One region of the Thermosipho sp. 1074 genome, then DNA from elsewhere that is predicted to be linked to it. Evidence: riboswitches for the same ligand, from Rfam matches in the RefSeq annotation. Region 1 holds a riboswitch; each other region holds the start of a gene.

The links. A riboswitch is a leader RNA that binds a small molecule or an ion and turns the genes downstream of it on or off. The one in region 1 is predicted to bind cobalamin.
Region 2: another riboswitch for cobalamin. It lies ahead of XO08_RS01325 (ABC transporter substrate-binding protein); the one in region 1 lies ahead of cobT (nicotinate-nucleotide--dimethylbenzimidazole phosphoribosyltransferase).
Region 3: another riboswitch for cobalamin. It lies ahead of XO08_RS00910 (succinate--CoA ligase subunit beta); the one in region 1 lies ahead of cobT (nicotinate-nucleotide--dimethylbenzimidazole phosphoribosyltransferase).

Annotation. Positions count from the first base shown of each region.
Region 1 covers NZ_LBEX01000015.1:104,664-115,817, reverse strand. The annotation lists gene XO08_RS04755 (glycoside hydrolase family 3 N-terminal domain-containing protein) at 1-805, shown strand, start outside; gene XO08_RS04750 (extracellular solute-binding protein) at 802-2,010, shown strand; gene XO08_RS04745 (carbohydrate ABC transporter permease) at 2,046-2,933, shown strand; gene XO08_RS04740 (carbohydrate ABC transporter permease) at 2,930-4,102, shown strand; gene XO08_RS04735 (SIS domain-containing protein) at 4,099-4,998, shown strand; gene nagA (N-acetylglucosamine-6-phosphate deacetylase) at 5,009-6,061, shown strand; cobalamin riboswitch at 6,054-6,241, shown strand; gene cobT (nicotinate-nucleotide--dimethylbenzimidazole phosphoribosyltransferase) at 6,292-7,308, shown strand; gene XO08_RS04720 (diphthine--ammonia ligase) at 7,310-7,942, shown strand; gene guaA (glutamine-hydrolyzing GMP synthase) at 7,963-9,504, opposite strand; gene XO08_RS04710 (LemA family protein) at 9,529-10,068, opposite strand; gene XO08_RS04705 (DUF2207 domain-containing protein) at 10,078-11,154, opposite strand, start outside.
Region 2 covers NZ_LBEX01000003.1:197,572-208,725, reverse strand. The annotation lists gene XO08_RS01355 (SLC13 family permease) at 1-854, shown strand, start outside; tRNA gene XO08_RS01350 (tRNA-Leu) at 1,472-1,559, shown strand; RNA gene ssrA (transfer-messenger RNA) at 1,618-1,976, shown strand; gene XO08_RS01340 (sigma-70 family RNA polymerase sigma factor) at 2,067-2,687, opposite strand; gene XO08_RS01335 (HAD-IIA family hydrolase) at 2,694-3,500, opposite strand; gene XO08_RS01330 (iron ABC transporter permease) at 3,526-4,503, opposite strand; gene XO08_RS01325 (ABC transporter substrate-binding protein) at 4,500-5,381, opposite strand; cobalamin riboswitch at 5,439-5,632, opposite strand; gene XO08_RS01320 (1-deoxy-D-xylulose-5-phosphate reductoisomerase) at 5,623-6,675, opposite strand; gene XO08_RS01315 (thiamine diphosphokinase) at 6,654-7,265, opposite strand; gene XO08_RS01310 (ABC transporter ATP-binding protein) at 7,322-7,999, shown strand; gene recG (ATP-dependent DNA helicase RecG) at 8,002-10,323, shown strand; gene XO08_RS01300 (radical SAM protein) at 10,334-11,154, shown strand, end outside.
Region 3 covers NZ_LBEX01000003.1:109,073-120,226, forward strand. The annotation lists gene XO08_RS00870 (pyruvate carboxylase subunit B) at 1-950, opposite strand, end outside; gene infB (translation initiation factor IF-2) at 952-3,024, opposite strand; gene XO08_RS00880 (DUF3783 domain-containing protein) at 3,047-3,247, opposite strand; gene XO08_RS00885 (methyl-accepting chemotaxis protein) at 3,265-4,131, opposite strand; gene XO08_RS00890 (MBL fold metallo-hydrolase) at 4,109-4,873, opposite strand; gene XO08_RS00895 (queuosine precursor transporter) at 5,041-5,673, shown strand; gene XO08_RS00900 (alkaline phosphatase) at 5,712-6,968, opposite strand; gene XO08_RS00905 (SHOCT domain-containing protein) at 7,146-7,409, shown strand; cobalamin riboswitch at 7,939-8,116, shown strand; gene XO08_RS00910 (succinate--CoA ligase subunit beta) at 8,171-9,187, shown strand; gene XO08_RS00915 (CoA-binding protein) at 9,184-10,023, shown strand; gene XO08_RS00920 (hypothetical protein) at 10,028-11,149, shown strand.

The DNA of each region.
Region 1 (11,154 bases):
GGAAAACTTTGAAAAATATGACAAGGATATGATGCTCTTTAAAAATCTTTCTTCAAATGTAGATTTTATAATGACTGCGCACGTACTTTATCCAAAAATAGACAATGAAAATATAGCAACTCTTTCAAAAAAATTAATCACCGATATCTTAAAAAAAGAATTTGAGTACAAAGGATTGGTAATTTCAGACGCATTTGAAATGAAAGCATTGTACAAGAATCATACACCAAAAGAAGTAATTAAAAAATTTTTTGAAGCAGGAGGAGATGTTATTTTAATAGGAGATTTTGAAAATTATTCATACTTTTACGATACATTCATTTCAATGGTTAAAACAGAAGAATTAGACAAAGAACTTTTAAACGAAAAAATCAAAAAGATCGAAAAGATAAAGGAAAAATACGTTGAAAAAACCTATCCCACCAAATTTCTATCACATGCTGCAAAAGAAGCAATAACTTTTAACGTAAAGCTCCCTATAGAAAATCCCGTATTCTTAATACCATCTCCAAAAAATTTGAGTCTTGCAGACACATCCAAAAACGATTTAAAGCATTTAAAAAAGCTAATTTTAGATGAATTTCCAAATACAAAAATATACAAAGAAAGTAACAATATTTCATCAGAAGATACAGTAGTGTACTTTGTATTGGATAAAGTAGAAAGGCTAAACGCAAAAAGGGTAATATACGTATTTTTGAGAAATAAAATAAAAAACATCAATGAATACATCTCTTTAAACTCTTCAAAATTAATCTCTATATACCATGCTCTTAAACTTTTAAAAGGGGAGGGATTGTTATGAAAAAGCTTTTTGTCATCTTTTTTGCTTTGATTGTTGTATTTAGTTTTGCAAAAACCAAGCTTACATTTTGGGGATTTATGATGAACGATGAACATGCAAAGATGATTTTGAACAAATTCATGGAGGAAAACCCAGATATTGAAGTAGAATACGTACAACTTTCTTGGGCAAATGGTTTTGACAAAATAGTTACAGCAATTGCAGGAGGAGAATCACTAGATGTAGTAGAATTGGGAAACACTTGGGTTGCAAACTTTGCAGAAAGAAATGCACTTGAAAACATGGATTTATTCTTCAATCAATATGGAAAAAACTACGTAGGTTGGGATACGGTAAAATACCACGGAAAATACTGGGCAGTTCCTTGGCTTCTTGGAACAAGGGCACTCTTTTACAACATGGAACTTTTCGAAAAAGCAGGTTTAAATCCAGATATTCCACCTGAAACTTGGGAAGACCTATACAGAGCAGCCAAAAAAATTGACGCGCTAGGTGATGAAATATACGGATTTGGTATGCCAGCAGGTGAAAGCTACAGTCCATGGCAACAATGGTTCTTACCTGCAGTATGGGGAACTGGAGGAGATATAATCTCCGAAGATGGAAAAAGGGCACTTTTAACATCGTGTAAAGTAGAAGAAACAGCACAATTTTACAAAGCACTTTCCAAATATTCTCTTAAGACGAAACAAGCAGATCTTGCCAAAGCATTCGGAGAAGGAAAGATTGGTATGTACGTAAGTGGCGCATGGGATATTGACTACCTTGAAACAAATTATCCTGAAACACCTTTTAACGTTGTATTTATACCAAAGCCCGCCTCATGGTACGGTACACATGCATCCTTTGCAGGAGCAGAAGTTCTTGCAATAATGAAACATTCAAAGAATAAAGAAGCCGCACAAAAATTGGTAAAATTTTTAATTAGACCTGATATTGCCATGGAAGTTGCCATGATTTGGCCAGCAATATTCCCATCACATGTTGAAGCGGGAAAAGATCCATGGTTTAACGATCATCCCATGCATAAGGTTTTCTACGAGCAAAACACATACGCAAAACCTGTACCTTCTATTCCAGCATGGCCAAAAGTTCAAGCGGTATTAACAGAGGCAATTGAAAAAATAATACTAGAAAATGCTGATATTGATTCTACACTCTTTGAGTATAACCTAAAGATTCAAAAAATATTAGATGGTGAATAAAAAATTCCCCTGCCTCAATGGCAGGGGATTCTGGGGTGATTGGATTGAAGAAAAAAGCAAAATACAAAATTGAAACGTTCTTTTTATTATCTCCTTTTTTAATATTATTTGCAATATTTGGGTTATTTCCCATATTACACTCTTTCTTCATGAGTTTTACAAATTATTCCGCTTTAAGTCCGGATTTTGATTTTGTTGGTCTAAAAAATTACATTCGCGCTTTTCACGATGAAATATTCTTAAAAGCCCTTAAGAATACCGTTATATTTGTAGTTGGTACAATTCCATTTACAACAATATTTTCATTACTGCTTGCAGTTTTAATAAACAGTAAATTTCTACCTTTAAAAGATTTATTTAAAGCAGGATTTTTCCTTCCATCTGTAATTTCCATGGTAGTTATATCAACTACATGGATGTACCTTTACAGTGCTGATGGCTTTTTCAATAAAATGCTTGAATTATTTGGAAGTTCTCCCATTCCCACAAGCTGGCTTGCACACACCAAAACAGCACTTTTATCTATAATGATCATGGATATTTGGGCGGCTATTGGATATTATACCATACTATTTCTTGCAGGTCTTCAAAGTATTCCCGAGCAGTTATACGAAGCAGCAGAAATAGACGGCGCAAGTAAAAGCAAAATGTTTTTTAAAATAACGCTCCCACTTTTAAAGCCCACTTTATACTTTGTCATAGCGTTAAATACTATACGTTCCTTTCAAATCTTCTCGGAAATATTCACAATGACTGGGGGAGGCCCGATGAATGCCACACAAACAATAGTACATTATCTCTACATAGTGGGATTTAGAAACTTTGAAATGGGGTATGCATCTGCAATAGCATATATCTTAGTGCTTATAATACTTACTATTACTCTAATACAAGGTAGATTACTCAGGAGTGAAAACATATGAAAAAAGTTATACTTCTTACAACAATGTTTGTACTTTTGTTTATTTCTTTATTTCCCATGCTATCAATGTTCTACACTGCAGTTATACCTAGTGGCAACCTTACAAAGATAATAAAAGAAAGGTATATAAACGATTTTGAGATAAAATACAAAAGTTATTTAAGGAGAAAATTAAACGGTCAATTCACATTAGTTAATGACTCACCTCAAAGTACAAAATCAATATTAGCAAATGGAACAATAGTTCTATTAACAAATAAACTCGACATGCGCGTTGCAAAACAACTAGAATTCTGGGCAAAAGGAAAGGAAAATTTTTCCCTAGAAATATTCGATGCTTTTGGAAAAAGTATAAAAAAAGAATTTTCTGGAAGTAAAGATTGGAAAAAATATACTTTAACTAACTTTGGTGAAATTAACTTAAAATACGTATCTAAAATAGTTTTTCATTTTTCGGACAAACATTACCTTGATGATGTAAAACTCATTTACAAATTTCCCACATTACTGAATTTTGTAAATGTATTAAAAGAAGATATGTTTACAAGATACATATTAAATAGTCTTATTGTCTCAACAGTTGTAGTAATAGGAAATATTATATTTTCAACAATGGTTGCATACGCTTTTGCAAGGAGAAACTTTTTTGGAAAAAATTTACTTTTTTCAATAATTTTAATGACAATGATGATACCACCACAAATTACAATAATCCCCATATTCATACTCATGAAAAATATTGGATGGATAGATACATATTTTGCACTCACTGTACCTATGCTTGTTACACCATTTAGCGTGTTTTTATTAAAACAATACATAGAACAACTACCAATTGAACTTGAACAAGCTGCATACGTAGATGGAGCAAATACATTTCAAATACTCTTCAAAATAGTATTTCCCCTATCAAAACCTGCAATTGCAGTAATGGCTATTAACACATTTATTTCAAGTTGGAACGCACTTTTCTATCCACTAGTTATGACAAACTCTCGCGAAATGAGAACCGTTCAAGTAGGTCTTGCGCTGTATCAAAAACTAAACCAAATAGATTGGCCAAGACTTATGGCTGCTTCTTCCATAATCGGAATACCAGTTATAATCATCTTTTTAGCTTTTCAAAAACATATAATCTCTGGTATCACAAAGGGGGCTCTAAAGGGATGAATTACACATATAATGAAATAATGCGCACACCTGAACTTTTGAAAAAAATAGAAAATTATTCTATCGAATTTTCAAGCAACAAAAAATACGTATTTGTAGGCTGTGGTTCGTCGTATAATCTTGCCTTTACCGCCTCAAAAATACTCAAAGTTAATTCGGAAACTCTAACTGGCGGTAAAATTCTCGCGTTGGATTACACACCAAAATGCGATATTGGAATATTTATCTCTCGAACAGGAGAGTCAACAGAAACAGTACTTTCTGCAGAAAAGTTTAAGAAAAACGGCATACTTACAATAGGTATAACTTGCGAAAAAAATTCCTCACTTGAAAAAGTATGTGATCAAACTTTTACTTTTGATTTTCTTCACGAGGAAAGTATAGTAATGACTGGCGCATTTACAGCAATTTTACACTTTTTGATAAAAAATGGAGAAATCTCAAACGTGGCAAAGAAAATAATCAAGAAAAGTAACGATTATCTTGAAAAAATAGATTTAAAAAAATACAATCACTTTGTATTTCTAGGATTTGACGAAGAATACGGTATTTCAAAAGAGGGAGCATTAAAAATACAAGAAATGGCAAAACAATTTGTAGAATTTCACGAACCTTTAGAATATAGACATGGACCTATATCCAAATTAACCGACAAAACATTAGTGATCATTAATTCAAAAGACACAAAATACGAACACACATTAAAGAAAGATTTGGAAAAATACACCAAAGTTATATACTTAGGAAAAGATGGAGATATAGATATTAAATACAATAGCGGATTTGAAACTCCGTTGAGAGTTATTTTCTTACAAATACTAGCCTACAAAAAGGCTATATCAGAAGGGCTAAATCCAGATAGACCTGAAAATTTATCGAAAAGTGTGAAAATATAGGAGGTATTATATGATAATAGAAAAAGCACTCATAGTTGATCCAATTGAAGGAGAATTTACAGGAGATATAGAATTTGATAAAAAGATAATAAATGTAAAAAAATACGATTGTACCCCCAAACTTTTATTAATGCCAGGATTTGTGGATACACACACCCACGGATATATGGGAATAGATTGTATGACTGCAACAGATAAAGATTTTAACATTTGGGGGAATAAGGTCCTATCTAACGGTGTTACATATCTTTTTCCCACTACCGTTTCTCATTCTTTTGAAGTACTAAATAATGTAACACAAAATTTTTCAAATGCCACGCACCCTTCCCTTATGGGATTGCACTTTGAAGGCCCTTTTTTAAATAAAAAGAAAGCGGGAGCTCAAAACAAAGCATATATACAATCTTTTAACGATGCACTTCCACAACTTAAAAATGTAAAAATTTTAAGTTTTGCACCAGAACTTCCCAATTCAAAGGATCTACTGGAAAAATTAAGAAAAAACAATATTGTTCCTTCAATTGGACATTCAAATGCAAATTACAAGATTTTTAAAGAGTTCTTTGACCTTGATGTTAAAAGAATTACACACTTTCCCAATGCCCTATCTACGTTACATCACAGAGAAGTTGGCATTGTAGGTGGTGTTTTTTTACACAAACCGTACGTTGAGATAATTGCAGATTTTGTACATTCATCTCCTGAATTTTTAAAATTAGTATACCAAACACTAGGTGCAAAAAAAATTATCCTTATTACAGATAGTATATCAGCCACAGGACTTGGCGATGGCATTTACACACTGGGAAATCTTCTTGTAAAGGTAAAAGATAATATAGCAAGGCTTGAAGATGGAACCCTTGCAGGAAGCACACTAAAATTCATAGATGGGCTCAAAAATTTCAAAAAGGCCACCAATTGCTCTCTAAAAGAACTCTCATGGGTATCTTCTTTTAACACACTTAAAAATTTAAAAATAGACACAGGACGGATCAAAATAGGATATGATGCTAAGTTTGTGTTACTAAATCAAGACCTAAATATTATAGATACTGTGGTATAATTTTAGAGAAAATTTATACTAAAAACATCCAAGAAAAGGGAACACCGGTGAAAATCCGGGGCTGCCCAGCAACCGTAACCGGGGACGAAATCTGCAAATACCACTGGGGGAAACCTGGGAAGGTGTAGAAAGTAGGATGATCCGGGAGCCGGGAAACCTATCTTGGATGTATAAATTCCACAAAAGCTCAGGGCTTTTTGTGGAAGTTTTTGTTTGTAGGAGGGGATAAAATGACACTTAGGGAGAAAGTCATCAACAGACTAAACAACCTCACAAAGCCTGTAGGAAGTCTTGGATACTTGGAAGAAATAGCATTAAAAATTTCTCTTATCCAAGAAAAAGAACTTCCAGAACTTTTTAACGACAAAAGGGTTTATGTATTTGCAGGAGATCATGGGGTGGTAGAAGAGAAAGTTTCGGCATATCCAAAAGAAGTAACATTTCAAATGGTCCTTAACTTCTTAAACCAAGGAGCGGCAATTAACGTTTTTTCAAAACACGTGGGGGCAAAAGTCTATGTTGTTGATGCAGGAGTTGACTATGATTTTGATCAACATCCATCTTTAATAGTAAAGAAAGTGGGATATGGTACAAAAAATTTCACAAAAGGTCCTGCTATGTCAAAAGATGATGCGTTAAAATCCGTAGAGTATGGACAAAAAATTGCAAAAGATGCAATTAATGAAGGTGCAGACTTACTGGCTATAGGTGATATGGGAATAGGAAACACTACCACTGCAACTGCAATTGCAGCTGCTTTTGGATTTAATCTAGATGAAATACTAGATATAGGTACTCCTATAGACAACGAAAAACTAAAAAGAAAAAAACAAGTTGTGGAAAAGGCGATAAAAGTAAACAATCCCAATCCATCAGATTCCATAGACGTCCTTTCAAAAGTGGGGAGCTATTGCATAGGAGAAATGGCAGGATTTATACTCCAAGCAGTTGAAGAAAAAATACCAGTAGTTATAGATGGTTTTCCCACTACAGCGGGATTTCTCATAGCATATCATATAGATAAAAAGGTAAAAGATTACGTCCTCTTTGGTCATAAGTCCAAAGTAAAAGGACATAAAGTAATACTAGATTCAATAAACGAAAGACCTATTTTGGATTTAGATATGCGTCTTGGAGAAGGTACAGGTGCGGTACTTTCTATGTACCTGATCGAAGCTGCGATAAAAATGATAAGGGAAATGGCTACATTCGAATCTGCAAATGTTTCAAAAGGAAGCGATCAATAAAATGGGAAAAGTATTTTGTTCATGGAGTGGAGGAAAAGATTCCACACTTGCCTTGTACTACGGTCTTAAAAAATTTACAACGATTGATTATCTATTTACAATGTTATCAGAAGATAAGATTCATTCAAGGGCCCACGGCCTACCAAAACACATATTGGAACAACAAGCAAAAAGCTTGGGGCTACCACTTATAACTAAAAGTAGTAGCTGGGAAAACTATGAAAAAAACTTTCTTAAATTCCTAGAAGAATACGCATACAGTGGTATTGGAATATTTGGAGATATTGATTTACAAGCACACTTAGATTGGGTAAAAAACGTATGTTCAAAGAAAAACGTAAAAGTATTTGAACCCCTTTGGCAACGTAAAAGAAAAGACATAGTTAAAGAGTTTCTCTTGCTTGGATTCAAAGCAAAAATAATATCCATCAAAAAAGAACTCAAAAATTTTCTAGGTAGAGACTTGTCATTAGATTTAATAGAAGAATTTGAAAAAATGGGAATAGATGTATGTGGTGAAAATGGAGAATACCACACCTTTGTATATGATGGACCTATCTTTAAATTTCCAATTAAATTTAAAGTAAAGTCCACTATTGAAAAATCTGGTAAATTCATACTTGAAATAGTATAACACCCAAGCGGGGTGTTATACTACTCCCATTCTATAGTTGCAGGTGGTTTTGAGGTAATATCGTAAACTACTCTATTTACTCCTTCAACCTCATTTATTATTCTTTTTGCAACTTTATTTAAAAATTCATGTGGTAGTTTTGACCAATCTGCAGTCATACCATCAAAACTATTTACCGCCCTTAATGCTATTACATTTTCATACGTTCTATAATCTCCCATAACCCCTACAGATTTTATGGGAAGAAATACGGCAAATGCCTGCCAAACTTTCTCATACAAACCATTTTTCTTCAATTCTTCTATAAATATGTAATCTGCTTGTTGTAGTATTTCAACAGCTCTTTTTGTGATTTTTCCTACTATTCTTACGGCAAGTCCTGGTCCAGGGAATGGATGTCTATTAATCATATCATCTGGTAAACCCAATATCTTTCCCAATTTTCTTACTTCGTCTTTGAAAAGATACCTCAAAGGTTCTATTATTTTAAAAGGTAATTTCTCAGGGAGCCCCCCTACATTGTGATGTGTCTTTATCTTTGCCGCAGATTTTCTTTCGCTTACTTTACTTTCAATAATATCGGGGTATAACGTCCCTTGTGCCAAATATTTAATATTTCCATGCTCTTTAAGTAAATTCATAGAAGTTTCATAAAAAATATCTATGAAAGTATGACCAATTATCTTTCTTTTTTCTTCAGGATCTTCCATTCCTTCCAAAGCACTCAAAAACCTTTCTTTTGCATCTACAACGAATATCTCTATTCCTAAATTTTTAAATTTTTCTTCCACCTCTTCTCTTTCATTTAACCTCAAAAGTCCCGTATCAACAAAAATTGGAATGGAATTTTTCCCAATTGCTTTATGCAAAAGCATTGCAACTACAGACGAATCTACTCCACCAGACAAACCAAGTATAACTTTATCATTTCCCACAATTTGTCTTATTTCTCTTATCTTATCTTTTACAAAGTCACTCATCTGCCAATTTTTAGGCATCTTTGCTATTTTTGAGACAAAATTTTCCAAAATCTTACTTCCAAATTGCGTATGTGTCACTTCCGGGTGAAATTGCACCCCATAAATAGTTCCCTCTTTGTTTCTCACAGCGGCAAAAGGTGAATTTTCACTTTCACCAATGACGTAGAAACCTTCTGGAAGTTTTTCAACTCTATCTGAGTGACTCATCCAAACATCAAACTTTTCGGGTAATTCTTCAAATAAAGGATCTTTTTTCACCTTTAAAACTGCATGCCCAAATTCCCTTTTTTCTGATTTTTCCACCTTTCCTCCAAACTTGTAAACTAATGCCTGAAGGCCATAACAAATCCCCAATATGGGCACTTTCAAATTTAAAATGAAATCTGGAACATAAGGTGCATCTTTTTCATATACACTCGATGGTCCACCGGAAAGTATAACAGAAAAAGGATTCAAAGATTTTATTTCTTCTTCTGTTGCATCCCAAGGCAAAAGTTCTGCATAATAACCTTTTTCCCTGATTCTTCTGACAATAAGTTGTGTGTACTGTGAACCATAATCTAAAACAACCACCGTTTTCAAAAGGACACCCCCCACACTCTTTTTTTAAATATCTACATTTGGAACTTCCCTTTCCACTTCTTCAATCTTAAAAAATGATGCCTCTTTAAAATTAAACATCTTTGCAACTATATTTGTTGGAAAGACTGAGATTCTTGTGTTGTATTTCATAACTATATCGTTGTAAAATTGCCTTGCATATGCTATTTTATCCTCTGTTTTTTTTAGTTCCTCCATTAATTGCTTTACATTTTCATTTGCCTTTAACTCGGGATAATTTTCCACAAGTGCAAAAAGTCTTGATAGAAGACCTGTAATTTCATTCTCACTTTTTATCTTTTCATTCATATCTTTGCTAGAAATAGCAGCGGCTCTAGCTTTCATAACTTTTTCCAACGTCTCCTGTTCAAATTTCATATACCCCTTTACAGAATTGACAAGATTTGGTATCAAATCGTGTCTCCTTTTTAATTGTACATCGATTTGACTCCAGGCATTTTCCACTAACTTTTTCAATTTAACTAAATCGTTGTATAACACAACAATAAATGCAACAATCAAAATTACCCAAATCAAAATCTCCACCTCCATTTTTTAAAATGCTCCGCCGCCTCCGCCACCGGAGCCACCACCTACACCTCCTGCTCCACCACTAAACGTATTAGACGAAGATGCTGAAACGGCACTCGTTGCAACTGTAGACATAACCACAAATTGTCTACCAAAGCCCATATACGGATAATAGTATAACCGACTTTCTTCAAATTCCTTTGGTGCTACTTTTTTCAAATGTTTTTCTACTTTGTCTGCTATACCAAGTGCTGTTGCATAAACTAAATAATCTTCCCACAAAATAACTGATTCTGGCGGATACATGGAAAGTGCTGAATAATCTTCCAAAAATTTCATAAAATTGATCCACTTTAGATAATATTCCCTACCTTCTTTAGACCAACTTCCAAAAACATCTCTAGGCAATATAAAGGTAATACCACCTGCTAAAAACAACAACCCTGAAAAAATAAATTGATAGAGAAAGTTTTGCTTAAAAAACACAAGAAAGTAAAGAAAAGAAGCTATAACGGAAGTGATCCCTATTACGTATGAAATATATGTTCCCTTCACCGAAAGGTAATTTCTCGACCTTGCTTCATCCAAAACAAGTGTTTTATATACCTTAAAATCGTCCAAAAATTCTTTTGCAAGTTTTTTGTCTCTTGATAGAGCTTTTTTTAAATCAGAAAATGAAAATATTCCATCTCTGGAATATTTTTTCAAAAATTGATAAAAATACCCCTCTGTTGAGTTTAAATTACCTTCTTTTTCCAAAACTTCAATATATCCTTTCTTATCAAGATTTAAAAATCCTTTTCTGTATAAATCCATGATAACTGCGTTAATTCCATTTTCATCTATTTTTCCTAGTTGATTGATAACTATTGCATTTACTATATCGGGTGTATCTGGATACGGTATTTCCCTTTCATATACACCTTGATACGACACTTTCTTTTCTTTTCCAAAAAAATTAAATACCAAAAATAACAAAACAACCACCACTGCAAAAGTTATAGGCGGTAAAAATATCGAAAATACATATTTTTTTGTAAAATCATTTTCAATTTCTTCCGCCGACTTTAAAGTTAACATAGGATTTTCATACTGGTATTT
Region 2 (11,154 bases), on a different contig from region 1:
AACTTTCGCAGAAACGTTATTTGCCACAGAAATTGATATTTTTTGCAGCGCTGCTTTCTATGTTTGTAACGAATGATGTTGCACTTTTTGTAGTGATACCTCTAACCTTATCAATGAAAATTGAAAGGAAGGAACTTATTGTAGTTTTAGAAACTATTACAGCCAACGTCGCATCTTCACTTACACCTTTTGGAAACCCTCAGAACATATTCATTTATTACTATTACAATCTTCATCCTCTGGAGTTTGTTAAAACTATCGCACCGTTCAGCGGTATAACACTTATTGTGATACTGCTGTTCAGCTTTGTGGGAAAATGTAGAGCAAAGAGAAGTAAAGCATTGGAGATAAAAAAACATAGTACCAAGGCGTATGTTTATTTGATTTCTTTTCTGTTATTTGCCCTTTCTGTATTAAAGATTTTGCCTATAGAAGTTGGAGGAGTGCCTGTTCTCTATGCTATTTTGTATGATAGAAGAAGTTTAATGGTTGATTATCTCTTGTTAGCTACGTTCTTCGCATTTTTTGGTTTTACGGACAATCTAATGCATATTTTAAAATTCGAACTTAACGGATCACTTGAAGTATTTTTTTTCTCAGCGTTGGGAAGTCAAGTAGTGAGTAATGTTCCTAGTGCATTACTTTTTGCAGATTTTACCAAAGATTGGAAAGCGTTGTTATGGGGTGTAAATGTTGGGGGATGTGGAACTTTGATCAGTTCTATCGCAAACCTGATAACGTACAGGCTTTACAAAATGAAATATGGAAGAACAAAATCATTCCTGTTAAAATTCCACTTTTACGGTTTTGTGTTTTTTGGAATAGGAGTGCTGGTTTATATAATTCATATTTAATGGTATTGTTTATATTGCTAATATTAACCAAGACATGCGTTATTAATAAACAATATTTCAGAAAAAAGTTTTTCAATTTATGCTTTTTCTTTTACTTTTTATGAGCTTAGGTATATTCACTATTTACTCCAACAACTCCTAAATTTTGACCAAGGGTTGTAAAATGATAGTTGTGATTTATAGAACATTTTTTAACATTTGGGTAGCTGATTAGTTTCATATTGGCTAGTAAATTCAATTTTCAATTGCCTTTTTTTATCTTTTGTGTCTTTTTCTGTGTTTTTTTTGCTTGTATGGAAGTCAAAAAACTATTTGGATTTTTCCATTTTATGTAAATTGGCACCTTCTTTCCCCATGTAGTTGGAAAGATATTTTTTCTGAAAAGGATGGAAATGGATTTTTTATACCCCATTTTTGTTTTTTATTATTTTAGTTAGAATATTTTAGAAAAAATTTTTGATTTTTTGTTTTAATATATTTTTTGAAAGTATTTGAGATATATTTATTTTTTTTAAAGTGATTGGTAAAATTTTATGAATTGTGTGAAGAACACACGCGAAAAAATCATAAAATAATGTTGACGGAATTAATGTTTAATGATATAATAGGAATTGTGAGCCGAGGTGGTGGAATAGGCAGACACGCATGGTTGAGGGCCATGTGGGCGTATAGCCCGTGCGGGTTCAAGTCCCGCCCTCGGCACCAGGTCCCCAGAATGGGACCTTTTTTTGAACAAAAAATTACGTTTAAGGTCCCATATTGAGGGGGCGAACTGGTTTCGACGGGGGTGGAATCCTCCGAGAAGCGAGCCGAGTTTTCCGTGCTTCTCGTAAAAAAGCACGGGGAAAAGATAAATGCCAATGAAGAATTAGCATTAGCAGCTTAATTTAAAAAGCTGCCGTCCTACCAGGATTTGACCGGGGTTCTGGATAGGGCGTGACATAACCGGTCTAGTGGCTTTGAGTCTTCCTTCCACTCAAAGCCGCGAAATTAGAGGGAGGATAGGAGTCAAGAAGCCTGTCCGTGGGCATCTTGGCTCCGAATAAAAAACACGGACTGCGCTCGGAGAAGCTCGGAGGGTTCTGCTTTCGGACGCGGGTTCGATTCCCGCCGCCTCCACCAGATAAGACCGGTTATTTTCCGGTCTCTTTATTTTTTTATTAGTTGTGAAAATAATTTTATGAAATGTCTATATTTAGGGGGGAATGAGGGTTAATTAGAGAAAATTTGATCCAGTATGAATTTGTCAATTTTTGTTTTTCCGATCCTTTTAATTTTTTGTACAGTGTTATCTATTTTTTTTAAATTTATGTTTAGCTTTTTTTCGATTTCTTTGTATGTGTAGCCTTCCAACCACATTTCAAAAATATCTATTTCTATATCTTTGAGATAGTTCATGATTTTTTCTTTTATTATTTGAATGAATGCGTTTTTTATAACACTTGAGTTCTTATCTTCTAGTGAATAATCTGCTTGTTCTGATCCCTCTGCTTCATTTAGACTATCTATGCTCGATGATTCTGAAAGGATTTTATTTTTTCTTCTATTTAGATATGTTATAAAAGTTTTAATTTCGCTTTCTATGCTTCTCCATGCAAAGGAATTAAAAGAACTTTTTTCAAAGTCAAAGTAAAAAACGGCTTTGATAAGTCCGATAAGACCATTTTGGATTATGTCTTCAAATTCTGCCCATGGAGCATAATATTTTGATGATATTTTTACGACCATTGGATAATACTTTTCAATTATCAATTCTAATGCTTCAATTAATCCGCTTTGTGCAAGTTCAACTAATTTTTCAACTCTTTTCATCCTAAGATTGTATTTTATCACTTTTTATCACCTGATGTTTTGTGAAATTTCACCGATATCCTTTGCAATTATATCAGGTTTTATATTTGTAATATCACTTTCTTTAGCCTCTCCAGTTAGAACCAAAATAGTTAGAACACCTGCTCTTTTTCCCAATAATATATCGGTGTATAATCTATCACCGATAACACAAGTTTCTTCCTTTACTACGTTATTTTTTTTCATTATCATTTCTAAAATTAAAGGATCTGGTTTTCCAAAAACAATATCCGGTTTTTTTCCTGTTGCTTTGGTTATTACACTTGCTATTGCCCCTGTATCTGGTATTGGGCCAATGCTTGATGGACAGTTTAAGTCTGGGTTTGTTAATACAAAGAGTTTACCTTTAGAGACGTAGGAAGAAGCTTTAGCAAGTTTTTCATAATTAAGTGTGTTATCAAAAGTTACAATTACGACTTCAGGTTCTGAAGTTTCCACGATTGTATGTCCTACTTTTTTAAAAATATTTTTTATTTCATTATTTCCGACAATGAAAACCTTTTTAGGACCAAATTTATCAAAAAGATATTCTGCCGTTTCAATACCTGCTGTGAAAATTTGATTTTCTGTTATAGATAGTCCATTTTTTGAAAATTCTTTTAGATAAGACTCTGTAGATTTGTTTGAGTTATTTGTTAAAAAGACAAAATTTTTATTTAGTTTTTTTGTTTTTTCTGCAAAAGATATTGAGCCTGGTAATAAATTTCCACTAAGTGAAAATGTACCGTCGATATCTAAAACAAATAACTTTACCTTTTTTAGTTTTTCTAAGGCATTTTTTGACATTAATTTCATGTAATCACCTCAATAGAATTATACATTATTTTTTAGTTTTTAAAAGGATAAACATAAGTGGTGCACCAATAAAAGAAGTGATAACACCTATTGGAATCTCAATAGGTGAGGCAATTGTTCTAGCGATTGTATCTGAAATAGAGAGGAATATTCCACCAAGTAATGCACTACCCATTAAGCTGTATTTATGTTTGGGACCTGTTAAAATCCTTGCAGCATGAGGGATTATCAATCCTACAAAACCTATAATTCCAGTTTTTGATACTATGACAGAAATTGAAAAAGAACCTAGTAGATAAAAAAACCACTTGATTTTTTCAGTTTCAACACCAAGAAGTTTTGCTTCTTCCTCACCTAATGCTATAGCATCTAATTCTTTATTTTTTATATATCCAGATAAAAAAAGAATAATTAGTGCAGAAAATGGAAGGATAAGATCATCCAATGTTATCCCTGAAAGACTTCCAAACAACCAAATATGGGCACTTGTAAGAGTTTTTCTCGATAGACTAATTAACAATATAGTAGCGGAAGAAAATATTGTACTTATTAAAACACCGGATAAAATAAGATGCGTTATAGGGATTATATTTTTTCTTTTTGCAAGGAGGATGGCAAGAAGTGAGGCTATTATGGAAAATAAAAAAGAGAAAAAGTTTACACTGAATATTTTGTTGAGTGAAACTGCAGCGTATATTGCAAGTACTGCGCCAAATCCTGCGCCAGAAGATGTACCAATAAGGTATGGATCAACTAATGGATTTTTCATTATTGTTTGAAAAATATTTCCTACTAAAGCTAATATTGAACCAGAAATTATTCCCATTAAAATTCTGGGGAATCTTACATTCCATATTAAGAATTTAATTCTTTCATTTGGAGCATTGAATATATAAGAAACTGGTAATTTGACACTACCTATTGAAAGATTTAAGAATAAAATTAAAAGAAAGAAAACTGGAAGGATAATCCTCCCAGTTTTAGGATTAAGAAATTTTTTCATTTATTTCCTCCGTAAAAGAAATTATAGAATATATCAAGGTATTTTACTATATTGGGTGAGATTGAGCTAATATCATTTCCATCAATAATTAATACTTTGTCATTTTTAACGGCTTTTAAAGATGAAAAGAGTTTATTTCCCTTTATCTTTTCTTTTATTTGATTTGGATCACCATATCCTGCTATTATTATTACATCTGGGTTGTTTATAGTTAAGAATTCCCAATTTACAGAGAACCAACCGTTATTTCCTGTGTATGGTGCACAGATATTTACTCCACCAGCAATAGTAATGAGTTCGTTTATGTAGGAGCCCGTTCCTGCAGTCCATAAATCTTTTGTTTCATCGTTGGGTACTGTAATTGTAAAGAATACCTTTGGTCTTTCATTAAGTGGAATTTTTGCAGTTTTTGTACCATAATCTTTCAATTTTGATAAAATTTCATCTTTTATCATTTTTGCTTCTTTTTCCTTGCCAAACACACTTCCAAGTAACATTACGTCTCTTGCTACATCATTTAAGGAAACGGGATTAAGTACCAATGTTTTTATTCCAAATTTTTCTAATTTTTCAACTTCTGGAAGTTGAAACCCGCCAAAGATAATCACAACATCTGGGTTTAAAGACAAAATTTTTTCAATGTTTAAAGGTACCATATTTCCAATCTTTTCTGCGTTAAAGCTATCCCAATCTGTAACTCCGACTATTTTTTTGTCTAATCCAAGTTTTAATAAAAATTTAGTTGAACTTGGTGCTGCAGAAACGACTTTTTCAGGCGTTTTTTCAAAGACAACCAGTCTTCCTGCATCATCTACAATAGAAATTGAAAATGCAATAAAGCTAAGAACAACTAAAAACAAAACCCCTAGTTTTTTCATATCTTCACCTCCTGGTTATATTTAAAAGAAATCGACCACCTTTAGGGACCGTAAAGGTGGCTTTTTCCTTCTAAAAAAAGGTATCCCGACTCCCGGTTCATCCTACTTTCAGCGCCTTCCCAGGTTTTCCCCAGTGGCATTTGTACTGATTTCGTCCCCGGTTACGGTGGCGTCCCCGTGCCGGATTTTCACCGGCTTCCCTTTTTTTAGAAGAAATGTATCTCACGTAAATTATAACACATCAAAAATTATTTGCAATTTGCCTTGCAAGTTTATCTACTTCAAAAACATCTTCTAAATCCCTTATTTTGCCATTTATTTTTTCACATGTGTCTATAACTATCTTTGAGATATTGTGAAACTTTATTTTACTTTCCAAAAACATATTTACTGCAACTTCATCTGCTGCGTTAAAAGCTACTCTTTTTGCAAGATCTTTAATAATTTTTTTACCATAAAAAAAAGCGGGGTATTTTTCTTCACTTACCTCTGTAAAAATAAAATTTTCCTCTTTAAACTCTGGCCAATTTAGGTTTATATACATTCTCTTTGGATAAGTCAGTGCATATGAAATTGGTATTTTCATATCAGGGAATCCAAAGTGTATTTTTACTGTACCGTCTTTCAAGAAAACTGCACCATGAACTGTGCCCGTGGGGTGTATTAATACATCTATTGTGTCTAATTCAAATAATTCATATGCTTCAATTACTTCAAAGGCTTTATTTATCATAGTTGATGAGTCGACTGTTATTTTTTGTCCCATATTCCATACAGGGTGTTTTAATATTTCTTTTGGAGTGAGGTTTTCTATGTTATCATATTCTCTTATTGCGCCACCTGATGCGGTTATTAATATTTTTTCTACGTTTTCATCAAAAATCTGAAAGATGGCAGAATGCTCGCTATCAACTGGTATTAATTCTACATCTTTACAAGCTTTTTTTAACAATGGTCCTGCACAAACTAAGGCCTCTTTTGTGGCAAGGGCAAGTCTTTTTGTGAATTTAATTGCTTGGAATGTGGATATAACACCATTAAACCCAGGAATTGCCGCAACAACTATATCTGGGGTTGTTTTTTCCAAAAGTTCCTCTATGGAAGAGACATTTGATAATACTTGTGAGTAATAAAAATTTACATTGTATTCTTTTACAATTTTTTCCCCAAGTTTTTTATTTTGCCCAAATACAACTCCAGTTACCTTATATCCTTTTAGTTTTTTTATTACGTCTAATGTTTGAGTGCCAATTGAACCTGTAGCACCTAAAATCACAACGGTTTTTTCAACCATCTAAAATAAATCACCTCTCCTTCAAAAACTTGTACTTTTATATTTTTAGAATTAGTTTCATTACTAATTCCAATGGGATTTTTTATGTTCATTTCCCCGTTAAATGTGTATTTGAAACCATCTAGTTTGAATTTTGCATTACAAATTGGAATAAAAGACCAGATTTCTCCTATTTTCACATTTTTTTCAAATGTATTTTTGATAATGGAACATTCTAATTTTTCAGATCTTAACAAAATTTTTGTGTCAAATTTTTTCATCAATCCAAATAAAGCAAGTATCATATCAAGTCTTTCTCCAAAAAAATTTAATATTTCGATTTCGTCGTATCCATTTTCAAATGCGTATTTAATTGCTATTTCACAGTCCGTTTCATCTTTTTCTTTCGGGTATTCAATGATTTCAACGTTATTTTTTTTGAAATATTCCAAAGTATCATTATCCAAAGAATCTAAGTCTCCTATAATGACATTTGGAAGAATACCCCTTTCCTTTAAAACTTTTGCTCCTCCATCTGCTGCAATTATTATGTCCGAGTTAATGTACAATGTTTCTTTTGCGTTTCCATTTAATATTATTGTTGCTTTCACGTTATCCCTCCCATGTTATAATATTACATGAGAAATTATAACATGGAGTGAAGAAAATGATTGTTAAAGCAAAAAAATTAACAAAATTATATGGAAAAAATGAAAAAATAGAAGCCTTAAAGGGTGTAGATTTGGAGATAGAAGAAGGAGAAATAGTTGCGGTTTTAGGGCCTTCTGGATGTGGAAAAACTACACTTTTAAATTGTCTTTCAGGGCTTGATGAACCTACCTCAGGAAGTATAAAAGTTCTTGGAAAAGATCTTGTGAAAATGAAAGAAGATGAGAAAACTATTTTTCGTTCCAAATATATGGGATTTATATTCCAATTTTTTAATTTAATTCCAGTATTAAATGCGGTTGAAAACGTTGAGCTTCCACTTTTGATCTCAAAAAAATTTGGTATACGGGAGATAAGAAAAAAAGCGCTTGAGTGGCTTGAAAGATTGCATATTAGCCACAGGGCATATGCATATCCTAATGAGATGTCTGGTGGCGAGCAACAGAGGATTGCAATTGCACGTGCACTGATAAATAATCCCAAAATAGTGTGGGCAGATGAGCCTACAGGGGCGTTAGATACAAAGAACAGTGAAGAAATTATGGAAATCATATTGGATATGAATAGACAGTTAGGTACAACTTTTGTTATAGTAACTCACGATCCAAACGTTGCCAAAAAAGCTCATAGGATAATTAGGATGGATAGTGGAAAGATAGTATCAACAGGAGGGTAAAATTGTATATTCCATTTTTAATCGAAGAATTTTTGGATTATGTGGAAAATATAAAAGATTTTGAAGAATTAATTGAGTTTTTTGAAGAAAACATGAAAAAAATAGATGATCCTCTTGTGAGTATTCCTGAAGTTTCAAATAAACTTCAGGATTTTTATGATTATATAATTGCTATGAAAAAATTGCCAAAAGAGCGAATAGAAAAACGCATGAGTTATATTCCGGGTATGGTAAAAAGATTTAGGAAAATGTATTTGGTATATAAGGTGGAAAAGTTTGAAAATTTAAAATCACTTAAAATGTCTGTGAAATATTTAAAAGGTGTAGGTCCAAAGAGGGCTGAAAAATTAAAAAAATTGGGAATAAATACGGTAGAAGATTTGCTAAATTACTTTCCACGTGATTATGAAGATAGAAGAAAAATAATTCCACTTTCCATAATTAAAGAAGATGAAAAAGTAGTTACTACCGGGGTTTTAACTTCAGTTGAAAAAATAAAAAAAAGTGGTGTTTCAATAGTTAGTGCTGTTTTGGCAGATGGAATGTATCAAATTCTTTTAAAATGGTTTAATCAAGATTTTATGGAAAATATCTTAAAGACTTTTTTGCGCAAAAAAGTGTTTGTCTTTGGAACTGTAAAAAAGGGCTTTTACGGTGCTCTTGAAATACACAATCCAGAAATTGAGATGGTAAAAAGTTCAAAAAGGGAAATTATTCCTATTTATTCGCTTACCGAAGGGATAAAGCAACATGTCATTCGAAAGGTTGTTAAAGAAAACCTTTATAACATTTATAATTATAAAGAAGTTATACCTGAAGATATAAGGGAAAAAAGGGAGTTATTGGATATACATCAAGCATATACAGGTATGCACATTCCAAGGAGTGTATACCATCAAAAAATGGCACGATTTAGACTGGCATACGAAGAGTTGTTGTATTTACAGATTGCTTTTTTATTAACAAAAAAGGAAAGTGAATTTGTTGGAGGAATTTCAAAGAATTTTGACGGAATTTATTCTTCAAAATTATTAAAAAAGCTCCCGTTTAAATTAACAAGTGCGCAATTAAAAGCGTATAAAGAGATACAAGAGGATTTGAAATCTAATAAACCTATGAATAGATTGTTGCAGGGAGATGTAGGTTCTGGAAAAACTATAGTTTCAGAGCTTGCAATTTTGGATAACCATGAAGCAGGGTTTCAATCTGCGGTAATGGTGCCAACATCGATTTTAGCTATACAAAATTACAAAAAGATATATGACCATCTATCAAGATTTAAAATAAAAGTAGCATTGCTTTTAGGAGCAACTTCTAGTTCTGAAAAAAATAGAATAAAACAAATGTTAAAAGATGAAGATATAGATGTAATAGTTGGAACACATGCACTTATACAAGAGGATGTACATTTTAAAAATCTAGGATTAGTGGTAATTGATGAGCAACATAGATTTGGTGTAAGACAAAGAAAAGAACTTATTACCAAAGGAAAATTGGTGGATACGTTAGTTATGACTGCAACGCCTATTCCAAGAACCCTTTCCCTTTCTGTTTATGGAGATTTAGATGTATCTATAATTGATGAAATGCCAAAAGGAAGAAAACCTATAAAGACATTTGTGGTTCATCAAACAAAAATAGAAGATGTGTATAAATTTGTTGTGCAAGAAATTGAAAATGGTGGACAGGCGTATATAGTATATCCTTTAATCGATGAATCGGAAAAGCTTTCCGTAAAAGCAGCGGTTACTATGTATGAAAAATTAAAGGATGAAATCTTTAAGAATATTCCTATTGCATTGATTCATGGTAAAATGAGTGATTTTGAAAAAGATGAGACGATGTATAGATTTTCAAAAGGTGAGATAAAAATCCTTGTTTCGACAAGTGTTATTGAAGTAGGAATAGATGTACCTCAAGCTACTGTGATTGTAATTGAAAACGCAGAAAGGTTTGGACTTGCGCAACTTCACCAACTTCGAGGAAGAGTGGGAAGGGGAGATAAACAATCTTATTGTTTTCTTACTGTGGGAAATGTTTCAAGAGAAACTTTGGAAAGGTTGAACTTTTTCGCATCGACAAACAATGGTTTTAAAATTTCTGAATATGATTTAAAATTAAGGGGGCCGGGAGAGTTTTTAGGAGTAAAACAACATGGGCTTCCTGAATTTAAAGTAGCAGATATAGTAAATGATATAGATATTATTGTAAAGGCAAGGGAAGATGCAAAGTATATAGTGGAAAATATGGATGCATACAGAAAATTGATAGAGCATGTAAAGACATTGTATAAGGAAAGAATAAAATTTTTAGATGTTAGTTGAGGTGAATAATATGGTATTGAGAGCATCTTATGGGACACTAGGTCTTTTGGGTCATGTAAAGAAAAAAATTGAGATGGATACAGCCTATTTTATGCTTGATGGTAGGTGTGTTTTTGATTGTGGATTTTGTTCCCATGCAAGAAGTGTGGATGTGGATAATAAGTTTTTATCTAGAGTTGTTTGGAAAAAGGTTTCAAGTAATGATTTAAAAAATATAAATGTAAAGCGAATATGTTTGCAGGTTGTAAGTTATAGAGGATATAGAAGGGATTTAGAAGAAGTTTTAAAAATTTTAAAGGGAAAGGTAATTTCTGTTTCAGTAAGGGCACTAACTTTAGAAGAAATAGATAGTTATTTTTCGCTTGGAATTGATTCAATTGGTTTATCAGTTGACGTGGTTAATGAAAGATTATTTAGTAAGATTAGAGGAGGAGATTTTAAGAAGTTAATGAATTTGATAAAGAGTGCTGCAGAAAAATATCCTGGTAGAATAACCACTCATGTTATTGTTGGAATGGGAGAAAGTGATAAAGAATTGATTGATTTCTTTTATAACATGAAAAATTTTGGTGTAAATGTTGCATTATTTGCGTTTACTCCGATAAAAGGGACTAAATTAGAAGATAAAATACCTCCAGATAGAAATAGGTATAGAAAGATTCAGTTGGCAAGGTATTTAATTTTTGAAAAGGAAGTTTCAATGGATACTTTTGTGTTTAAAGGAAATATGTTGGAAAAGATAAATTATAGATACGAAGAAAATTTGGGAAGGGCCTTTTTAACATCTGGATGTAAACATTGCACAAGGCCTTATTATAACGAAAAACCTGG
Region 3 (11,154 bases), on a different contig from region 1:
AAAACATCTTGAAGCTTATGTAACATCTTTTGTTCTGAAAGTTGTTTTACTAAATTTGAATACATCCCACCTGGAACTTGTGAAACTAAGATCCTATAGTCTATACTTTTCATCATTACATCATATTCTTTGTATTTTTCTCGTATCTTTGTAAAATATTCCACAAGATAAGCTATACTTTCCCAGTTTATTTCAGGAATATTTCTATATTCTCTAACTGCATAATACATTGATTCAAATGGTGGTTGAGCAGTTCCAGATGCAAAAGGTGATAAAGCCGTATCCAAAATATCAACACCAGCTTCAACTGCTGAAATGTAATTTAAATCTCCCAATCCAGATGTACAATGTGTGTGTAATTCAACTGGTACATTAAATCTTTCTTTTAATGTTTTTACCAATTCAAAACTTTTTTTTGGAGTCAACAACCCCGCCATATCTTTTATACACAAAGAATGCACACCACGTTCAACTAATTTCTGTGCAAAAGAAATATAATATTCAGTTGTGTGGACAGGACTTATTGTGTAGGAAATAGCCCCTTGCACATGTGCCCCGTTTGCCAAAGCCACCTCTATACTTTTTTCAAGATTTCTTATATCATTCAACGCATCGAAAATCCTTATTTTGTCCACACCATTTTCAATCGCTTTTTTTACAAACAATTCAACTACATCATCGGCATAATGCCTATACCCAACTAAATTCTGCCCTCTAAGCAACATCTGAGTTTTTGTGTTTTTTAATTTAGACTTAATTGTTCTGATACGCTCCCATGGATCCTCTTTTAAAAATCTTACACATACATCAAAAGTTGCACCACCCCAAACTTCCATAGCATTAAATCCCAAAGAATCCATGGATTCCAATGCAGGAATCATATCAATTGTTCTCATTCTAGTTGCAATTAAAGACTGATGACCATCCCTTAGTGTGGTATCTACGAACATATTATTCCTCTCCTTTTTCATTTTCAAAATTAAGTTTTCTAGAAACTTTCTTTAACATTACAAACTCTAGTTCATCACCTTCTTTGATATCATCAAAATTTTCCAATTTAATGCCACACTCTTGAGGTGCTTCTACTTTCTTAACATCTTGTTGGTAATGTTTTAGCGATTCTATCTTTCCCTCGTAAATTAACTTTCCCTCTCTATACAACTTGACCATTCCATTTCTTTCAACAAATCCTTCAAGCATTTGTACACCTGCAATACTTCCAACTTTCTTTATCTTAAAAACTTTTTTAACTTCTCCCCTACCTGTTATTTCTTCTACTTCTTCAGGTTCAAGCATCCCTTCAAGAGCTGCTTTTAAATCCTCTATCAATTTGTAAACTATTGAGTAAGTTTTTATTTGAATACCTTCGGCTTCTGCCATTTTTCTGGCTTTGCCGTCTGCTTTTACTCTAAATCCTAAAATTATCGCATCAGAAGCCGTAGCAAGCATAACATCACTACTTGTAATTGCACCTACACCAGAATGAATTATATTAATTTTAATCTCCTCACTCTGCAACTTATTAATCGCACCCTTTAACGCTATCATAGAGCCCTGTGTATCAGCTTTTAAAATCAACTTTAATTCTTTTTTTTCCGATTCTTCCATCATCTTTAATATTTCTTCTAACTTCATATGTCTTTTTCTCTTTAGCTCCTTTTGTTCCTGTTCCGCAATTTTTCCTGTAATTTCCCTAGCCTTCTCCAAACTTTTTACGGTATAAACTACCCCGTGTGAATTTGGTAACTCTTCAAAACCTACGACCATAACAGGAGTTGAAGGGCCAGCTTCCTTTATCCTTTGACCTTTATCATTTACCAATGCTTTAACTTTCCCCATAACTTTTCCCGAAATTACATAGTCACCCACTTTCAATTTTCCATCTTTAATAATTACATTTGCAACGGGCCCAAATCCCCTATCAAGTTTTGTTTCTATTATCACAGCTCTCACAGGACCATTTGGAAGTCCCTTTATCTCTTGCATTTCCGCAACTAATAAAATCATCTCAAGTAGTGTATCTACATTTTGACCTTTTTTTGCGGAAATGGGAACAACTATGGTATCCCCACCCCACTCTTCTGGTATTAAATTCAATTTATTTACAAGTTCTTGTTTTGTTTTTTCTACATTGGCATTTGGTTTATCTATCTTGTTAATTGCAACAATTATGGGCACATTAGCAGATTTTGCGTGGTTATATGCTTCAACAGTTTGAGGCATAACACCATCATCAGCTGCAACAACGAGAACTGCTATATCCGTTGCTTGGGCACCTCTTGCGCGCATTTCTGTAAAAATTTCGTGCCCTGGAGTATCTATAAAAGTGATAATTTTCCCATTTGTTTCCACTTGATATGCACCTATACTTTGTGTTATACCCCCCTCTTCTCTTTCAGCCACCCTAGTTTTTCTTATAAAATCCAAAAGAGTTGTTTTACCGTGATCAACGTGACCCATTACAGTAACAATAGGAGGTCTTTCTACTAATTCCTTTCCTTCGGAATATTTTTGCTCAAAATATCTTTCAATTTCTTCCAACGGATTTTCTCTAACTTCTTCTTTTTCTTCTACATCAAAGGATATTTTCGCATCATACATTTTTGCTATTTTTTTTGCAAGTTGCAAATTCAAAGTTTGCCCAGGCTTTAGAACTTCACCTTTCATAAAAAAATCTTGTATTATTCTATTTTGAGGAATCCCTATTTTTTTGGAAAATTTATCTAATTTCAAATCTTCCTCGGTAAGTTTAATTATATCCTTCTTTTTCTTTGTTACCTCCTCTTTTTCCACACTCTCTTTTTTCTTTCTTTTTACTTTTTCCTCTTCACCATCAAGAAGCTCATACTCTTCATAAATTAACTCTTCTTCCCCGTACATTTCAAGTAATAAATTTACCGTTTCCTCATCAATATAACTCATATGGCTTTTTATTTCAATACCTAAATCAGCCAATTCCTTCATTAAATCTCTCGTATCCATTTCAAGCTGTCTTGCAAGCTCATATACTCTTAATCGAGCCATTGAATCACCTCCAAAACTCCTATTATTTCCTCATTTTTTTCATAACTTTGTGCTCCTTTTCAATTTCAACTATTAAATCGGAAAGTTTCCAATTCAAATTAGTTGGGGTGGTAGTTGCAAAAATCAACTCCTTTTCTGGAAAATTTTCCTTTAATATCTTCATTACTTTAAATATATCATCTTTTTCAAATCCGTGTAATATAACAAACCTTTTGTCCTCCATATAATCTCACTCCTAGACTATAATTTCAAGTCTTTTAATGACTTTTGGGAATTCACAATAGACTTTATCACTTCTACTATAACACTAAATTCATTAGACGTCTCTGATAATATATTAACCGATTCAGACAAAACTGTTGATTCTTCTTTTAAATTTTCCTCAGTTATATTAAGTAAATTTCTAGAGTTTTCCATAACTTTAATGTTATCTTTCATGTAATCCATGGAATTTGCCAAAGCATTTTGTACCGCATCAAAAAGCTTTTGAATCTCATTTAAAGAACCAAGTGAATCCTTTATAGAAGTAGATATTTCCGCAATAATTTTTGATATATTATTTGATGCACTTTGAGATTCCTCTGCAAGTTTTTGGATTTCTGAAGCAACCACTGCAAATCCTCTTCCGTATTCTCCGGCCCTTGCTGCTTCAATTGAAGCGTTTAAAGCTAATAAATTTGTTTGTTTTGCAATCTTTTGTATAGCCTTCACCAAATCTCCAACTTTGCTAAATTTTTCAAAAGTTTCCGATGTTTTTTGTATAGTCTCACTAAATTTATTTGAAACTGTATTTACATCTGTTCCAAGATTTTTTAAATCATTATCTATCTTTTTATTTATTTCATAGGCATTTTCTATATTTTTCAATATCTCATTACTTTCCCTTGAAAAATTCCCCAAAAGATTATCAATATCTTTGCTTAGCTTTTCAAATCTTTCCGTTATTTTCTCAATTTCCCCTTTTATTTCAGAAATCCTTGAAACTAAAACCTCATCTAATTGATCCATAAAGGATAACATTAAATTTTGCACGTAAAAAGCAGAAGAAAGTGTATTTAACGTATCTTTATCTATCTTCATATTATCATCTCCCGTAAAATTCTTCAATTATGTCAACTCCACATTTTAAGTTTTTAAACCAATTTAAAAAATCTCTTGCTGCTTTATCTTTTAACAATGTTCCATGTTGAGGAGCAATTATAGAAATCTCATATTTTGAAACCATATTCACCCACTTACTACAAGCCTTGTTTGAACTCATATACCTTTTGTGAAATCCTTCCATGTATTCCAACAATTCACCAAAATTATCCTCAATCATTTGTACTCTTTTATTAAACGGTAAAACAGAAACACCGATATCACCCGAAAAGAGAATTTTCGAAATAGGATCATATACATTAAAATTTCCAGGTGCGTGTAAAAAATGGGCCGGAATAAAATCTAATTTATATCCGCTAAAATTCATATTAACATTGCCTTTATCTTTAATTCCAACAACTCTTCTTTTATCATACACACCAAAATGTGGTAAAAATCTCACCCAAAGTTCAGATATATATATTTTTGCATTAGTAGCTATAGAAAGCCACATTGTAACACCAGAAGATACATCGGGATCCTGGTGAGAATAAAAAATACCTTCTATATTCTTCGGAGATATTATCTCTGAGACATTTGCAAGTACTCTCGGAAAGACATGTGCACCACCTGGATCAAGCAAAAAACCTTTATTTCCATGGACGATTAAATACTGATTTGTAGGTACTAAACCACCTTCTTCTGTTTCTTCCCAGCCAAGTAAATAATATTTATGTTCACCGTCATCGTACAAACACAAATTTTTCATATTTGCACCTCCTTCTACCGCTTTATATTATATTATACCAGATATCTAAAACTACCAATTAAGATACTCTTACAATTTTAACAGATTTTACAATATTTTTACTTGAAAAAAAGGTAATTACATTATAGAATTAAATGCTAAAAATTTGAGATAAAAGGAGGAAAAAGATGGAAAAATACTATGAAAAGCTCATTACACTTTCTGGGATTTTTACCGCCGTTATTATAATCTCAAACATTATTGCAGGCAAATTGGTTAATATAGGTCCTTTTGTTATCACTTTATCTGTATTAATATATCCTCTAAGTTTTGGGATATCAAACATAGTATTTGAGATATATGGAGAAAAAATCGCAAAAAAGGTCATCAAGATTGGATTTATATCGTCTTTAATATTGGTTATTTATTCTTATATTGTAATTCTTTATCCACCTGCAAGTATTTTTAACAAAAACACCGCTTATGTAGCTGTATTTAATTCTACTCCGAGAATAATTCTTGCTAGTTTTTTTGCTTATCTTTCCGCACAATATACAAACGTTTGGGCATTTAACTTGCCCAAAAGGTTATTTAAAATAAATAACGTAATATTTAGAAATACATTTTCAATGGTTATAACTCAACTAGTTGACTCTATAGTATTTGTTTTAGTTTCTTTCTTATGGACTTATGATCTAAATGTATTAATGAACATGGTAATATCCCAATATATCGTAAAGTTAATACTCTCGAGTCTAAATAGCCCAATAATAAACATAAGTATTCAAAGATTAAAAAAAGACCTGGCATTTGAAGAATAACCCGCAAAAGTTGCGGGTTATTCTTTTATTTTCTTCATTTAAAACTCACGTGAAAGAGAATATCCAAGTAATCTTGATATTATCCTTGGTATATCCGTGTTGTCCATAAATCCATTGAAATTTTCCGCACCTGGACCAAACGCAAATATTGGAACTGGAGCTGCCGTATGTTTATAAGCAGTCCAACCAACAAGTGCTTTTTCGCTTAATATTCTTCCAAGCAAACTTGCTGCTTTATATGGATTACTTGAATTTTTTGTTTGTTTTAATAATTGAATTTCCTTATCTGAAAGTTCAACGTTGAAATAACGCTTTATGGTTTTCCTAAATTCTTCTTCATTGTTAACATCGTAGTTTTTCATTATCCAGTCTGCTGTCTTTTTATACCCTTTTATTACATCTATATATAATGAATATTCTCCTGTTGAAAGACCTAACCCTCCTGTTTCATGATCACTTGTAATAACAATTAACGTATTTGGATGTGTTTCAAGAAATTTTAATGCCACTTCCACTGCTTTATCAAATTCCATTACTTCTTTCCACACACCATATACATCATTTCCGTGGGCTTCCCAATCAATTTGTGAACCCTCTACCATTAAGAAAAATGGCTTTTCATCTTTGGAAAGTAGGCAAAGTGCCTTTTCGACCATTTCATAAAGCATAGGTTGTTCATCTGTACGCTCACTTGCTGCATTTAAATGACTATCAGAAAAAAGTGCTAATAATTTATCTCCTGTATAATTCGCAAGTTCAGATTTACTTTTAATATAGTCAAACCCCTTTTCACTTACTATCTTCTCATCAAAATATTTCCAACCTCCCCCCATCACCACATCTAACTTACTATTTAACAGCTGATTTGCAAGTGTCTTTTCATCTTTTCTAGTTTTTACATGTCCATAAAAAGCACCAGGAGTCGCATGTGTAACTCTACAAGTTACAACTATTCCCGTTTTCATACCATATTTTGAAGCTATCTCAAAAATAGTTGGGACTATTGTTCCATCTGGGAGCATACCAATCATACCATTATTTGTTTTAAAACCAGTGGCTAGGGCAGTACCTGCAGCTGCAGAATCTGTAACAAGTGAGTTTGCAGAGTATGTTGTAACATAACCAACAAAAGGTGATTTCATAATATTTAATGTTTTTCCTTCAAGAAGACTTGCCAAAACCAGATGATTAATTCCCATTCCATCACCTATGAAGTATATAACATTCTTTACTCCAAAATTGCCAAAAACCACAACCATAAAAAACAAAATTAAAATACTGAAGAACTTTTTCATGATCCTCACCTCCCGATTTTTCATATCAGTAAAGAGTTTTACAAAAAAATATTTACCATTTTTTTAATTTTATAAAGAAAGTTAAACTCACAAATCTTAAAAAAACTTGAAATTCTAAGTTTTTTTTAAGTTTTAATCTGTATAAATAAAGTAGAAACAAATAGGAGGTGATTTTTGATGTACTGGTATCATAGACCCTTTATTTGGCACAGTGGATGGTTTAGTTGGATAGCCCCAGTTATAGGCCTAATTGTTTTAATCTTTTTTTCATTCTTAATTTACAAATTAATCAAAAACTCTGAAAAACATCCAGATTTTCGCTATGAAAAAAATTTTGAAACATACGATAACAGTCTAAAAATTTTGAACGAAAGACTTGCCAAAGGTGAAATTGGCGAAGAGGAATACAAAAAATTAAAAAACCTTATCCTAAAACACTAACTTTAAAAATCAATAATGAAAATAAAGTGAGGCGTTAGTAAAGCGCCTCATTCTAAATACTTATTATCTCTTGTAATTTTCTTACTCTATGTTTCGAATTTTGTTTATCTTAACTCATAATTTTTTCTTTAAATATAACAAGTCTTGAATCAATATATATAATTTTCGTAACCTCTTTTCTAAAACTTCATAATTTTTCTTTTATCTTTTTCATTCATTATTTAAAAAAACAATAAAGTCTTTTCTAAATATTAAAAATTACTTTCTTGGAAAAATAAAGTAAGCAGAAAGTTCTTTTTATCCAAATGTTTGAAATATAAAAAAATCTAAATTTCAATAAATCAAAAGTCTTTTCCTCTTCTCTATCTTCATTTTTATATAAGTCTTTGTATAGCTATTTTTAAACATATTACCAAATAATGATATTTTTTGTATTTTTTTCCAATTTAAATTCAAAATAATATACGTCTAATCTGATTTTTTTATTTTCAATTTTTAAAACTTGATGATATAATAACATTGAAAATTAAATACAACGTGGAATAAAGGTGCCTATGGCTTAATAGGGAAACTGGTGAAAAACCAGTGCGGCCCCGCCACCGTAACTGGGGACGAAAGCCACAACCAGCCACTGGGGAAACCTGGGAAGGCGTGGTAAGTAGGAAGATCCAGGAGCCGGGAGACCTGCCTTTATTCCAACGTATTTCTCAATCTCGCGGGTAGATTGAGAAAAATTTTTTTGCGAAACGGGAGGTGTGAAAGTGAAAATTCATGAATTTGTAGGAAAAAGGATATTAAAAGAGGGGGGGATCTCTGTTCCTGAAAGTTATCTTATTTCCAATGATAGGGAAATTGAAGTGAAATTTTTACCTGCTGTCCTGAAAAGTCAGGTGCTTGTTGGAGGCAGAATGAAAGCTGGAGGAATTTTATTTGCACAAAACAAAGATGAATTTTTAAAATTCTCAAAAAAACTACTGCACAAAAAAATAATGGGTGAAACACCTTATGGAGTTCTAGTTGAAAAAATGGTAAATATCGAAAAAGAATACTACTTATCTTTATACATCGATAGATATGAAAAAGAAATAAAAATATTATTCTCACACTTTGGCGGAATTGATATAGAAGATAATAAAGATAAAATTGAACGACATAGTTTATCAGATATCCAAAAACTTCCAAAAAAAATCCAACCAATAGTCCAAAAATTACACAAAATAATGAAAGAAAAAGATTTAACTCTTTTGGAAATAAATCCATTAGTAAAAACAAAAGAAGGAAATATAATGGCACTTGATGCCGTATTACACTTAGATGATAATGCGATTTTTAGGCAACAATGGGCAAAAAAATTTGTACATGAAGAATATCCTTTTCATTTTGTAAAACTCGATGGTGATATTGGAGTAATTGGCTGTGGAGCAGGTATAGTAATGGCAACAATGGATGCAATAAGTTTGTATGGAGGTAAACCTGCAAATTTTCTTGATCTTGGTGGAGGTGCAGATACAAAAACTACAATTAAAGCGCTTGAACTTTTAAAATCTCTTTCGTTAAAAAATATTGTCCTAAATATATTTGGTGGAATAACAAAATGCGATGAAATAGCAAAAGCGATTGTAAGTTTCAAAGAAAAAAATGATGATATAAAACTTTTTGTTAGAATTACTGGAACTAACGAAAATGAAGCAAAAAAAATTTTAAAAGAACACAATATTCACTTTTTTGACGATATGTATGAAATGATCAAAAGTGCTGTAAAGGGGGACTTCGTATGATAAATGGTACAGAAAGAGTATGTGTACAAGGTATAACTGGAAAGTATGGTAGTTTCCACACAAAAAAAATGTTAAAATACGGCACAAACATAGTATGTGGTGTCTCAAAAAATACAAAGATAAAAGAAATTGAACATGTTCCTGTTCTTCATAACATGTACGATGCTGTTGAAAAATTCAGTTGTGATACGAGTATTGTATTTGTACCGGCAAAATTTGCCAAAGACGCAATATTTGAAGCAATAGATGCGGGAATTAAAAAGATCATAACCATTACAGAACACATTCCACAAATGGATATGCTAGAAATATACAAATACGCAAAATCAAAGAATGTTACCTTTGTAGGTCCAAATTGTCCTGGAATTATTTTACCAGGTGTTTCTAAGATTGGAATAATGCCTGAAAACGCATTTAAACCAGGGGATGTTGCAATAATTTCCAAAAGTGGTACTCTAATGTATGAGATAGCAAACTTTATCTCAAAAAAATCAACAGGAATTAAAATTGGCATAGGATTAGGTGGAGATCCCATAATCGGCACAAGTGTTTACGAAGCACTTTTGTATGTTTCAAAACTTAATCCAAGAAAAATAATAATAATAAGCGAAATTGGTGGTAATGAAGAAATTTTAGACGTGGAAAGATTTCTAAATAAAGGGTACAATTCTAATATACAATTTTTCTTTGCTGGAAGAACAGCTCCAAAGGGAAAAAGAATGGGGCATGCTGGTGCAATTGTCGAAGGTTTAGAAGGTACAATAGAATTTAAAGAAAAAAAATTAGAAAATTTAAACATTCCAGTAGCAAAATACATAGAAAACTTATTGGGGTGATCAAATGCTAAATCCTTATCTTTTATTGTTTTTAAGCATTTTTTTCGGGATGTTGTTGGGAAACTTAAAGATCAAAAATTTCAAATTAGGAACTTCTGGAACACTTTTTAGTGGTTTATTTTTTGGCTGGTTATTTCCACATTTTGTTTCTTCAGAAAAATCTTTTCAAAATACTTTTAACATTTTTTTTCAATTTTCTCTTATACTTTTTGTGACATCTATTGGCTTAATAGCATCAAAAGAAATAAAAGAAATATTGAAAAAATACGGCATGAAGTTTCTCATACTCTCACTTACAATAACTTTTTCAGGTTTCTTACTCACTGTTACATTTATTTTAATTCTAAAACTTAATCCATATAACCTAATAGGTGTATTTTCAGGAAGTCTCACAAGCTCACCTGGTCTTGCCACAGCTCTTGAAAGTGTGAATCACACAAGCGAAGTGGTATTTGGATATACAGTTGGTTATATACCAGGCGTACTTGCCGTTATTTTCTCCATATACTTAATACCATCAATCTTCAAAATAAAAATATCACAACAAAAAAAATTACCGGAAAACAAAAAAGAAGCAAAAGAAAAAACGTTCAACTTGTTATCATATTCTTTAGTTATTGCAATAGGAATTATTATAGGTAATATCCCATTAAATCTTGGCTTTTCAACTATAAAGTTGGGAATTACAGGTGGCCTATTAATATCTTCACTTACACTTGGTTCTATAGGAAATATTGGAAAAATAAATTTTTCTTTCAACACCGATCTTCTGAAAAATATTCAGAATCTTGGGCTTGTAATGTTTCTATCATCAATAGGCCTTAAATCAGGATACAAAGTAATTGAAAATTTTAATGGATATAGTTTGATCTTAATGGTTATATCATTAATAATAGCATTATTTTCTATATTCATCGGCTTTTTCCTGGGAAAATACGTATTCAAATTGGATTGGGAAATTTTAGCCGGTGCTATAACTGGTGGTATGACAAGTACTCCAGGACTTGGAGCAGCTCTAGAATCTACAAAAAGTAACCTAGCAGTTGCAGGATACGGTGCAACATATCCTTTCGCCTTATTGGGCATGGTTGTATTTAACAAAATATTAACATTATTAACATTTTAGTGATT